Regions from separate parts of the Pseudomonas sp. JL3 genome, predicted to be linked through region 3. Evidence: predicted binding sites of a transcription regulator. Region 3 holds the regulator's gene; each other region holds the start of a gene.

Region 1 (3,278 bases), on a different contig from region 3:
CGCGGTAATCACCCCGACAATGCCGCCGATTTCCTGGGAGCGCTGGCCCAAGGTATTGATCACCGTCGCGGTGCTGTTCAGTGCACCGGCGATTTGCTCCAGGGATGAGGACGCTTCGTCCATCGACGTACGACCGATCTGGGTTTGCTGTGCGTTTTCCTGCGCCAGACGCTGGGTGTTGCTCATGTTATCGGCAATGTTCAGCGAGGTGGCGCTGAACTCTTCCACGGCGCCGGCCATGCTGGTGATTTCGCCGGACTGCTGCTCCATCCCTTCATAGGCGCCACCGGACAAACCGGATAACGCCTGGGCACGGCTGTTGACCTCACCCGAGGCTTTGCGGATGTGCTCGACCATGGTCGACAGGGCCTGGCTCATCTGATTGAAGGCGCGGGCAAGTTGGCCGATTTCGTCATTGCTCGACACGTTCAGGCGAACACTCAAATCACCAGCGCCCAAGGCTTCGGCCTGGCGCACCAAGTCACCCAGTGGCGCCAATTTGCTGCGCAGCAACCAGACCGCCGCCCCCACCGCCAGCAGCATCGCCAGCAGACTGCCGATCGCCAATTGAATGCCGACGCTCCAGGTCACGGCGCGGATTTCGGTTTTCGGCATGCTCGCCACCACCGACCACGGCCCGCCTTCGAACGGTACGGCAACACTGTAAAAGTCTTGCGACTTGTCGTTCCAGAAGTCGCCTTTGCCCGGTGTTTTGGCCAGACCGACGATGCTCGAGACCGCCTGATCCAGTGCCTCCACACCGGCAATAGGCACCAGCCATTTGCCTTGTTCATCCAGCAATGCCAGCGAACCGGTCTGACCGATGCGGAAGCGTTTGAGGTTGGCGAACTGCGCGTTCTGCGCGTCGGTGTAATCGAAACCCACGTACAGCACGGCAATGACCTTACCGCTGCTGTCGCGTACGGGGGTGTACTGCGACATGTAGAAGCGTTCGAAAAGCAAAGCTCGACCCACATAGTTCTGCCCCGCCATCAAACGGGCGTAAGCCGGATTCGCGTGGTCGAGCAGCGTGCCAATGGCACGGCTGCCGTCTTGTTTGGTGACATTCGTGCTGACCCGAATGAACTCTTCACCGCTGCGCACGAACACGGTCGCGACGCCTGCGGTCATTTGCTTGAATTCGTCGACTTCGGCGAAGTTGTTGTTCAACACATCACTGCCCAGGTGCAGGCCCGGAGTCTGCACACCCGCCACAGTCACCGGCTCATCCGGATGCACGCTCAAACCGGCACTGAAGCGCTTCTCGAACAGGCCGGCCAGGCGCTGGGTGCTTTCACGCAAGGTGCCGTGAAAGGTGCTCAGCTGATCGGCAAGCAAGCGGGCCTCACTGGCCAGATGCTCTTCGCGGGTGGCGAGGTTGGCCGAGTCAAGCGAGCGCAGGGCAAATACTGTGCTGCCACTGATGACAATCGCCAGAATCACGGCAAGCGCAAGACCCAGCTGTGAGGCAATCCGAGCACGAGGTTGAGACATGACAGCTCCTGACCCAGTGGCCGGATCATTCTGACCCGTCGCACACTCGGCAAAATTTCTGATTGTGGGGAAAACATGGAACCTGCACGACGGTGCCATCAGCAGATTTTCGGCGGCAAAGCTGAATACTTGAGCAATTAACGGGGATATGGCTCAAGGCCGCCATTGCGGCGGCTCCATCGATTCAGCCCAGGCGTTCGACATCCGGTAATTCCATGGCCCGGACTTCGCCTTGCAGGAAATCGCTCAGGCGACGCAAACGCTCACCGCCGGGGCGGGTTTTCGGCCAGACCAGGTAATAATGCTCACCACTGGCGACGGCCGTCGGCCACGGCAAACTCAGACGTCCCTGCGCAACATCCTCAGCCACCATCAGCAAGTCGCCCATGGACACGCCGTAACCTCGGGCAGCGGCGATCATGCCCAACTCCAACGTGTCGAATACCTGCCCGCCCTTGAGCGAGACTTGATCGGTCAGGCCCATGCGCTCCAGCCAGTTGCGCCAGTCACGACGGTCCGGCGTCGGGTGCAGCAACTCGGTACTGGCCAGGCGCGCAACGTCCCATGGTTGATCCTTCAGAAGATTCGGTGCGCCCACCGGAATCAGCTCTTCGGGGAACAGGAAAGTCGCCTCCCAGTCTGGTGGAAAATTCCCGTTGCTGAGGATGACAGCGCAGTCGAAGGGTTCGTGGTTGAAGTCCACCGTATCGATGTCCATCCAGGCGCTGGTCAATTGCACCTCGTTCCCCGGTCGCAGGTGTCGAAAACGACTGAGCCGCGCCAACAGCCAGCGCATGGTCAGGGTCGACGGGGCTTTCATGCGCAGGATGTCGTCCTCGGCGCGCAAGGTATTGCAGGCCCGCTCAAGGGCGGTGAAGCCTTCACGAATGCCGGGCAGGATCAGCCGCGCCGATTCGGTCAGTTGCAGGTTGCGCCCGCTGCGGTGAAACAGCCGACAGGCGAAATGCTCTTCGAGCGTACGAATGTGCCGGCTGACCGCACTTTGGGTGATCGACAGTTCTTCGGCGGCGCGGGTGAACGAGCTATGTCGCGCCGCCGCTTCGAATGCTCGCAGGGCATACAAGGGAGGAAGACGACGAGACATTGGGAAAGCTCCTATAGCGCGGTTGCCTCAACTTATCAGAAAGTCCCTGGCATGAGTTTTAATCATGCCACCCATCCTTTTTATCCCTTTGTGGAAACCCCGCAGAGCGCCGAGAATCGACGCTTCCTGTTCTCTCTGACAATCGAGCGTGATGATCATGCAGCATCCAGCGCGTATTGAACTCTGGGCCATCCTGCGGCTGGCGGGGCCGTTGATTGCCTCGCAGTTGGCGCACATGCTGATGGTCCTCACCGACACATTGATGATGGCGCGCCTGAGTCCCGAGGCGCTGGCCGGTGGTGGTCTGGGCGCAGCGACGTATTCGTTCGTGTCGATTTTCTGCATCGGCGTGATCGCCGCCGTCGGCACCCTGGTGGCGATCCGTCAGGGCGCGGGCGACATCATCGGCGCCGCGCGACTGACCCAGGCCGGGTTGTGGCTGGCCTGGTTGATGGCACTGGTGGCGGGGTTGCTGCTGTGGAACCTCAAACCGGTGTTGCTGCTGTTCGGACAGACCGCAACCAACGTTCAGGCGGCCGGCCAGTTTCTGTTGATCCTGCCGTTCGCCCTGCCCGGCTACCTGAGCTTCATGGCGCTGCGCGGCTTCACCAGCGCCATCGGCCGGGCGACACCGGTGATGGTCATCAGCCTCGCCGGCACCGTGGCCAACTTCCTGCTC
Region 2 (3,278 bases), on a different contig from region 3:
GTGGCGAATCTGCACCATGCTGCGATTGATCTCTTCGGTCACTGCGCTTTGCTGCTCGGCGGCGGTGGCGATCTGGGTGCTCAGGCTATTGATGTGGCTGACGGAGCCGGCCATTTCATCCAGGCCGGAGTTGACCCGCGCCGTGGCATCGGCGGCCGACTGACAGCTGACCTGGGTGTTTTCCATGGCGCTGACCGACGAACTCACGCCTTGGGTCAGGCGGGTCAGCATTTCGTTGATTTCCGAAGTGCTAGCCTGGGTGCGGGCAGCGAGGGCGCGGACTTCATCGGCGACCACCGCGAACCCACGGCCTTGCTCACCGGCCCGGGCCGCTTCGATCGCGGCGTTGAGCGCCAGCAAGTTGGTTTGCCCGGCGATGGCGCCAATCACCCCGAGAATTTCGGTGATGCGTTGGGCGTCCTGTTGCATGCTTTCGACTTTATGGGTGGCACTGGCTACTTCACCGATCAACGCCACCACACTGCTCGACGCTTCGCCGACCACCACGCGGGAGCGATCCGCGTGCTCGTTGGCGCGTTGTGTGAAAGCGGCGGTTTCGGCGGCGTTCTGCGCGACGCTGTCAGCAGTCGAACTCATCTCGGTGATGGCGGTGACGGTCTGATCGGTTTCCGAAGCGTGACGCACCAGAATCTGGCTGGTGTGAGCGGAAGTCCGTTGCAAGTTCTCCAGGCTCGACGCCATCGCCCCCGTCGCCTGAGTGACTTCGCCAATCATGTTCTGCAAATAGGCAATAAAGGCGTTTACCGAATGACCGATGGCGCCTAGCTCGTCTTCGGCGCGGATGGTGATGCGCTTGGTAAGGTCGGCATCGCCCGTGGACAAGGCGTCGATGTTGGCTTTCAACGCTTTCATGCGCTGGATCAGTTGGCGGATGGCGTAGACCTGCAGCAACACCAGCAGAATCACCATCGGAATCTGCAACAGGCTCAACGTGTTGAGCACATCGTCACGCTGGGCAGTGATCAGTTTGGTCGGCAGGGCAGTGGCGAGGAGCCACGGTGTACCTTCAATCGGACGCATGAAGAAGGTACTGGCTTCACCCTTGTTATCGAACTCGACCCGTTGCAGCGGTTGGTCCCGCTGTGCCAGTCCGGCCTTGACCTGAGCGGCAAATGGCGACTGTCCGGTCAGTTCAGCGATGTTTTTCAATACGATCGGCCCGCTGATCCGCGAGCTGTTGCTGATGATCTTGCCGTCGGCCTCGACGATCAGCATTTCTGCACCCAAGTCTTTTTCCTTGCGCGCCACCAGGTCGTTGAAGAAACCCAGCGTGACGTCGATGGTCGAGACACCGTACGCCGCGCCATTTTTCTGAATAGCCATGGCGCAGTTGGTGCGCGGTTCGGCACTGGCATCATCTTTATAGGCAGCGGCCCAGGCGCATTGGCCGCGCGGAGTCTGCATGCCGCCCTTGTACCAGGTCTGGTCGTAATAGTTGGGCGCGGCGTCGCTGTTCCAGAACGTATTGACCGCCAGTTTCCCCGAAGTATCGCGATGCCAGAAGGTGCTGAACTTGTTGCGCCCGGCTTCGCGCTGACCGGGCAACGGCCAGATCCCGCCACCGAAGACTTTCAATTCACCGTACTGATCAACCAGGCCCGGCAGGACCGTGTCGATGGCGGCGCTGTCGAGCAGGGGAATGGTCTGGGTGATGCTGCGCTGCTGAGCTTGCACCTTGTTCAGTTCGCCCTGGATCTGTTCGGCCACTTCGGCGATGCGATTGAGGGCCACCTGTTCTTCGGTGTGGCGCAGTTTTGGCGCGACCAGTTGGCTGATGCCAACCACGGTCAGGATGGATAACAGCAGGATGAACAGGACCAGAAACAGCGTGTAGCGAGCCTGAATGGTACGAAATGCGGGCATGGGACCGGTCCTTGTGCAGCGTTTTTATTATTGGATATGGGTTTGAAAATCGGGGCGTCGAAGGGATATCGGCTTCTGAAGGTCGAGCTTTAGGTACGATCGTACAAGATTTTTCGAGGTGATGTGCGATATGAGGCGAAACGTGTTCGCATTGATACAAACAAACTAACCAAGGCGTACATAAAAGCCTGATTAGTTATCCGCGCCAATATCGAAAGGTTCATGTAGGCCAATGAAACTGGGCGATTTTATGTATGTATCGTAAATGTACAAGAATTGTAAAAAACGGAAATATTTGTTGGTGACGTGAGGGCGCGCATCGATACTCCCCGCACTTAACTCGGTTAAACAAGGTACTTCTATGGTCGCCTCACAAGGACGTCTGTGTGTTTTAGTTGATCGGCATCCGGTTACTCAGTCGGGAGCCCGGCCATGACAATCGGCTATACAGGTGCCTGGACAAGCAAAGCAGGTTTGTTGGTCAAGGACACTGGCAGCAGCAAGCCTGTTTCCCATAGCGCCCGGGTCAAGCAGATGCTGGCACTGGTGGGGAACAATCCCAATGCCCTCAATACGGCGAAGATGGATGAGCAGAAACTTCACCGGAACATCAAGGGCTTCGATCCGGAAAATGTCTCCGCCAAGCAACTGGGCAATCTCAGTGCCTTCTTGAGAAGCAAAGGCCTGATTTCCGATATTACTTCGATGACCTTGCTTAATGCCGGAGACAAGTTTGACCGATTTGGCGTACAGAAAGACCCGGATGCGAAGTTCAATGCACTGGAGTATTTCGCCACGCAACTGGACACCATTCAGAACAACAGTATCAAGGGTGACAAGTACGCCGCTGGCCTGATTCCGGAATACAAGACGGCGATCTACGTACTGCAGAACTTGCAAACTTACGGCAAGGGCAACGGTACGACCCCGACCGACAAGGGTGTCAAGTCCAAGGCGTGATGTTTGACAGCGCTGGCCCGCTCGAACGCTCGAACGGGCCGGGTACCTGCTACCGATCAAGCAACTTCATGATTTCTTCCGGATAACGCAGACCTGCCGTGGCATTGGCCGGGAATATCGCTTCCAGGGCCTGCAATTCTTCGCGGCTCAGCTTCACGTCCAGAGCCGCCACATTTTCTTCCAGATACTTGCGCTGTTTGGTGCCTGGTATCGGGATCAGGTAATCCCCTTGAGCCAGGACCCATGCCAACGCCAGTTGGCCTGCCGTCACACCCTTGTCGGCGGCCAGAGCCTGCACCTGCTGCACCAGCAACAGGTTTTTTGCGAAGTTTTCTCCTTGAAAACGTGGACTGAAGCGACGGTAGTCATCGGCTGCGAAGTCATCCGGACTTCTCAGCGCACCGGTCAAAAAGCCCCGGCCCAACGGACTGTAA
Region 3 (3,278 bases):
AGCTTGAGCAGGTTGCTTTCAACGTCGGTGACCAATTGGGTCACGCGCTTGATCACCTGACCGGTGAGGTCCTGGTAATCCTGGGCCAGCAGAATGTCGTTGAGGTTGCTCGACACGATGCGGTTGTCTTCGCTGCTGCGTGTCAGGAAACCGTCGACCCGCCGAGCCAGTTCGCGGAACTCTTCAGCCCCGACTTCGCGACGCATGAACCGTCCCCAATCCGTGCTCAGCGCCTGAGCTTCGTCGCTCAGGCTGTTGATCAGTGGCGTGGCATTTTCCACCAGGTCCATGGTGCGGTTGGCCGCGGCCTCGGTCAGCTTGACCACATAACCCAGGCGCTCGGTGGCATCCGTGATCTGAGACACTTCCTCGGCTTGCGGCATGTGCGGGTCAATCTGGAAATTGACGATCGCGCTATGCAGCTCGCGGGTGAGCTTGCCCACTTCCTGGTACAGGCCGCGGTCACGGGTCTGGTTGAGCTCATGGATCAGTTGCACAGCGTCGCCGAACCTGCCTTTTTCAAGGCTTTCGACCAGTTCGACCGCGTGTTTTTTCAGGGTCGACTCAAAATCGCCCTGTGAAGATTCGTTATGCTCCATAGCTCCCCCGTGGCGCAGTACATCAACCGATGCGTTCGAAAATCTTCTCGATTTTTTCTTTCAACGCCTGGGCTGTGAAGGGTTTGACCACATAGCCGTTAACACCGGCCTGGGCCGCTTCGATGATTTGCTCGCGCTTGGCTTCAGCGGTCACCATCAGCACCGGCAGGTGCTTGAGCTTTTCATCGGCGCGCACGTGACGCAGCAGGTCGATACCGGTCATGCCAGGCATGTTCCAGTCCGTTACCAGAAAGTCGATGCTCCCGCTGTTGAGCACCGGAATGGCAGTGGTGCCATCGTCAGCCTCGACCGTGTTGGTGAACCCAAGGTCACGCAACAGGTTTTTTATGATCCGCCGCATCGTTGAGAAGTCATCAACGATGAGGATTTTCATGTTCTTGTCCAATTCGACCTCCAAGCAGTCTTAAACGCGCCCAGCACCTGGACGCGCCATTTCAATCAATCCGGCAAAGCACTCAATGACTGTCTGGAGCACAACAGATCGAGACCGGCGCAGTTCAACACCACACCCGCTCCATTCGCAGTGTCCCCACACTGCCTTCAGCGCGCTCGCCACTCCCCCAAACGCCCCCGCAAACGGGCCGCGCACTGGCTGTGTAACTGGCTGACCCGCGATTCGCTGACCCCCAGGACCTCACCGATTTCCTTGAGATTCAACTCTTCGTCGTAGTACAGCGCCAACACCAGTCGCTCACGCTCCGGCAAATTGGCAATCGCGTCCGCCAGCGCCGCCTGGAAGCGTTCATCTTCCAGATCGCGTGACGGCTCGAGATGAGCACTGGCGCCATCCTCGTGCAGCCCTTCGTGTTCGCCGTCCTGCAACAGATCGTCGAAACTGAATAACCGGCTGCCCAGGGTGTCGTTCAAAATTCCGTAATAATCGTCGAGACTCAATTGGAGTTCGGCCGCAACTTCGTGATCTTTAGCGTCACGACCGGTTTTAGCTTCAATCGAGCGAATTGCGTCGCTGACCATGCGGGTATTGCGGTGAACCGAACGTGGTGCCCAGTCCCCCTTGCGCACTTCATCGAGCATCGCGCCGCGGATTCGAATGCCCGCGTACGTCTCGAAACTCGCGCCTTTGCTGGCGTCGTATTTGGTTGATACTTCCAGCAGGCCGATCATCCCGGCCTGGATCAAGTCTTCGACCTGGACACTGGCAGGCAAACGCGCCAGCAAGTGGTAGGCAATGCGTTTGACCAGTGGCGCGTAACGCTCGATCAGCTCGTACTGCGCGTCACGTGCCGACTTCTTGTAGAGGTTGTAGCCACTGGCTGTCATAGGACGGGTCCTGCGGTCTGTTGCACGAGGCGCTCGACGAAAAATTCCAGATGACCACGCGGGTTGGCCGGCAGCGGCCAGGTATCGACCTTCTGCGCAATGGCCTTGAACGCCAGGGCGCACTTGGAACGCGGGAAGGCTTCGTAGACGGCACGCTGCTTCTGCACGGCCTTGCGCACGCTTTCGTCGTAAGGCACCGCACCGACGTATTGCAAGGCGACGTCGAGGAAACGATCCGTGACCTTGGTCAACTTGGCGAACAGGTTGCGGCCTTCCTGCGGGCTCTGCGCCATGTTGGCCAGGACGCGGAAACGATTCATGCCGTAGTCGCGGTTAAGCAGTTTGATCAGCGCGTAGGCGTCAGTGATGGAGGTCGGCTCGTCGCACACCACCAGCAAGACTTCTTGCGCTGCGCGGACGAAACTGACTACCGAGTCACCAATGCCCGCAGCGGTGTCGATCACCAATACGTCAAGGTTGTCGCCGATGTCGCTGAAGGCCTGGATCAGGCCGGCATGCTGGGCCGGGCTCAGATGAACCATGCTCTGGGTGCCGGACGCAGCCGGGACGATGCGGATCCCGCCAGGCCCCTGCAACAGCACGTCGCGCAGCTCACAGCGGCCTTCGATCACGTCGGCCAGGGTACGTTTGGGTGTCAGCCCCAGCAGGACGTCGACGTTCGCCAGCCCCAGATCGGCATCCAGCAGCATGACGCGCCGGCCGAGCTCAGCTAGAGCCAGGGACAAGTTCACTGACACGTTAGTCTTCCCGACGCCACCTTTGCCGCCGGTCACCGCGATCACCTGTACGGGATGCATGCTGCCCATGTTATTTCTTTACCTTGTCTTACTTAGACGGAGGCCACATTACTGGCTGCGCGTTCACCAACTGAACAATGCATGGCAGACCATCGATGTAGGTACAAAAACTGTTCATTAATACCTCAGCCAACCCGCTTGGTCGGACTGTGGTAAATATCAGCGAACATATCAGCCATGGCTTCTTCGCTGGGTTCTTCCTGCATTTGCACGCTAACGGCGCGGCTGACCAACTGATGACGACGCGGCAGATGCAAATCATCCGGAATCCGCGGGCCATCGGTCAGGTAAGCCACCGGCAATTCATGACTAATGGCCAGGCTCAACACCTCACCCAAGCTTGCCGTTTCATCCAGTTTAGTCAGGATGCAGCCAGCGAGGCCGCAGCGCTTGTAACTGTGATAAGCAGCGGTTAGAACCTGTTTTTGACTGGTGGTTGCCAAGACCAGATAATTTTTTGATTTGATGCCCCGTCCGGCCAGGCTTTCGAGCTGCATGCGCAGTGCCGGATCGCTGGCCTGAAGGCCGGCGGTATCGATCAACACCACGCGTTTGCGCA

Evidence for each region. Region 3 encodes FliA, which starts transcription of late flagellar genes. Its sites were predicted from a motif close to CTAAAGTTTNNNNNNNNNNNGCCGNTAA; they were not measured.
Region 1: a site for FliA is predicted at 1,601-1,628, ahead of MMG91_RS15430 (methyl-accepting chemotaxis protein). Genes of this name have one in related genera too.
Region 2: a site for FliA is predicted at 1,950-1,977, ahead of MMG91_RS01090 (methyl-accepting chemotaxis protein). Genes of this name have one in related genera too.

The regions. Positions count from the first base shown of each region.
Region 1 covers NZ_JAKWJK010000008.1:984-4,261, reverse strand. Annotated here, with positions in the region: gene MMG91_RS15430 (methyl-accepting chemotaxis protein) at 1-1,494, opposite strand, end outside; gene MMG91_RS15425 (LysR substrate-binding domain-containing protein) at 1,679-2,599, opposite strand; gene MMG91_RS15420 (NorM family multidrug efflux MATE transporter) at 2,757-3,278, shown strand, end outside.
Region 2 covers NZ_JAKWJK010000001.1:259,924-263,201, reverse strand. Annotated here, with positions in the region: gene MMG91_RS01090 (methyl-accepting chemotaxis protein) at 1-1,884, opposite strand, end outside; gene MMG91_RS01085 (hypothetical protein) at 2,317-2,844, shown strand; gene MMG91_RS01080 (aldo/keto reductase) at 2,894-3,278, opposite strand, start outside.
Region 3 covers NZ_JAKWJK010000010.1:140,459-143,736, reverse strand. Annotated here, with positions in the region: gene MMG91_RS18110 (protein phosphatase CheZ) at 1-599, opposite strand, end outside; gene MMG91_RS18105 (chemotaxis response regulator CheY) at 622-993, opposite strand; gene fliA (RNA polymerase sigma factor FliA) at 1,161-1,901, opposite strand; gene fleN (flagellar synthesis regulator FleN) at 1,898-2,728, opposite strand; gene flhF (flagellar biosynthesis protein FlhF) at 2,845-3,278, opposite strand, start outside.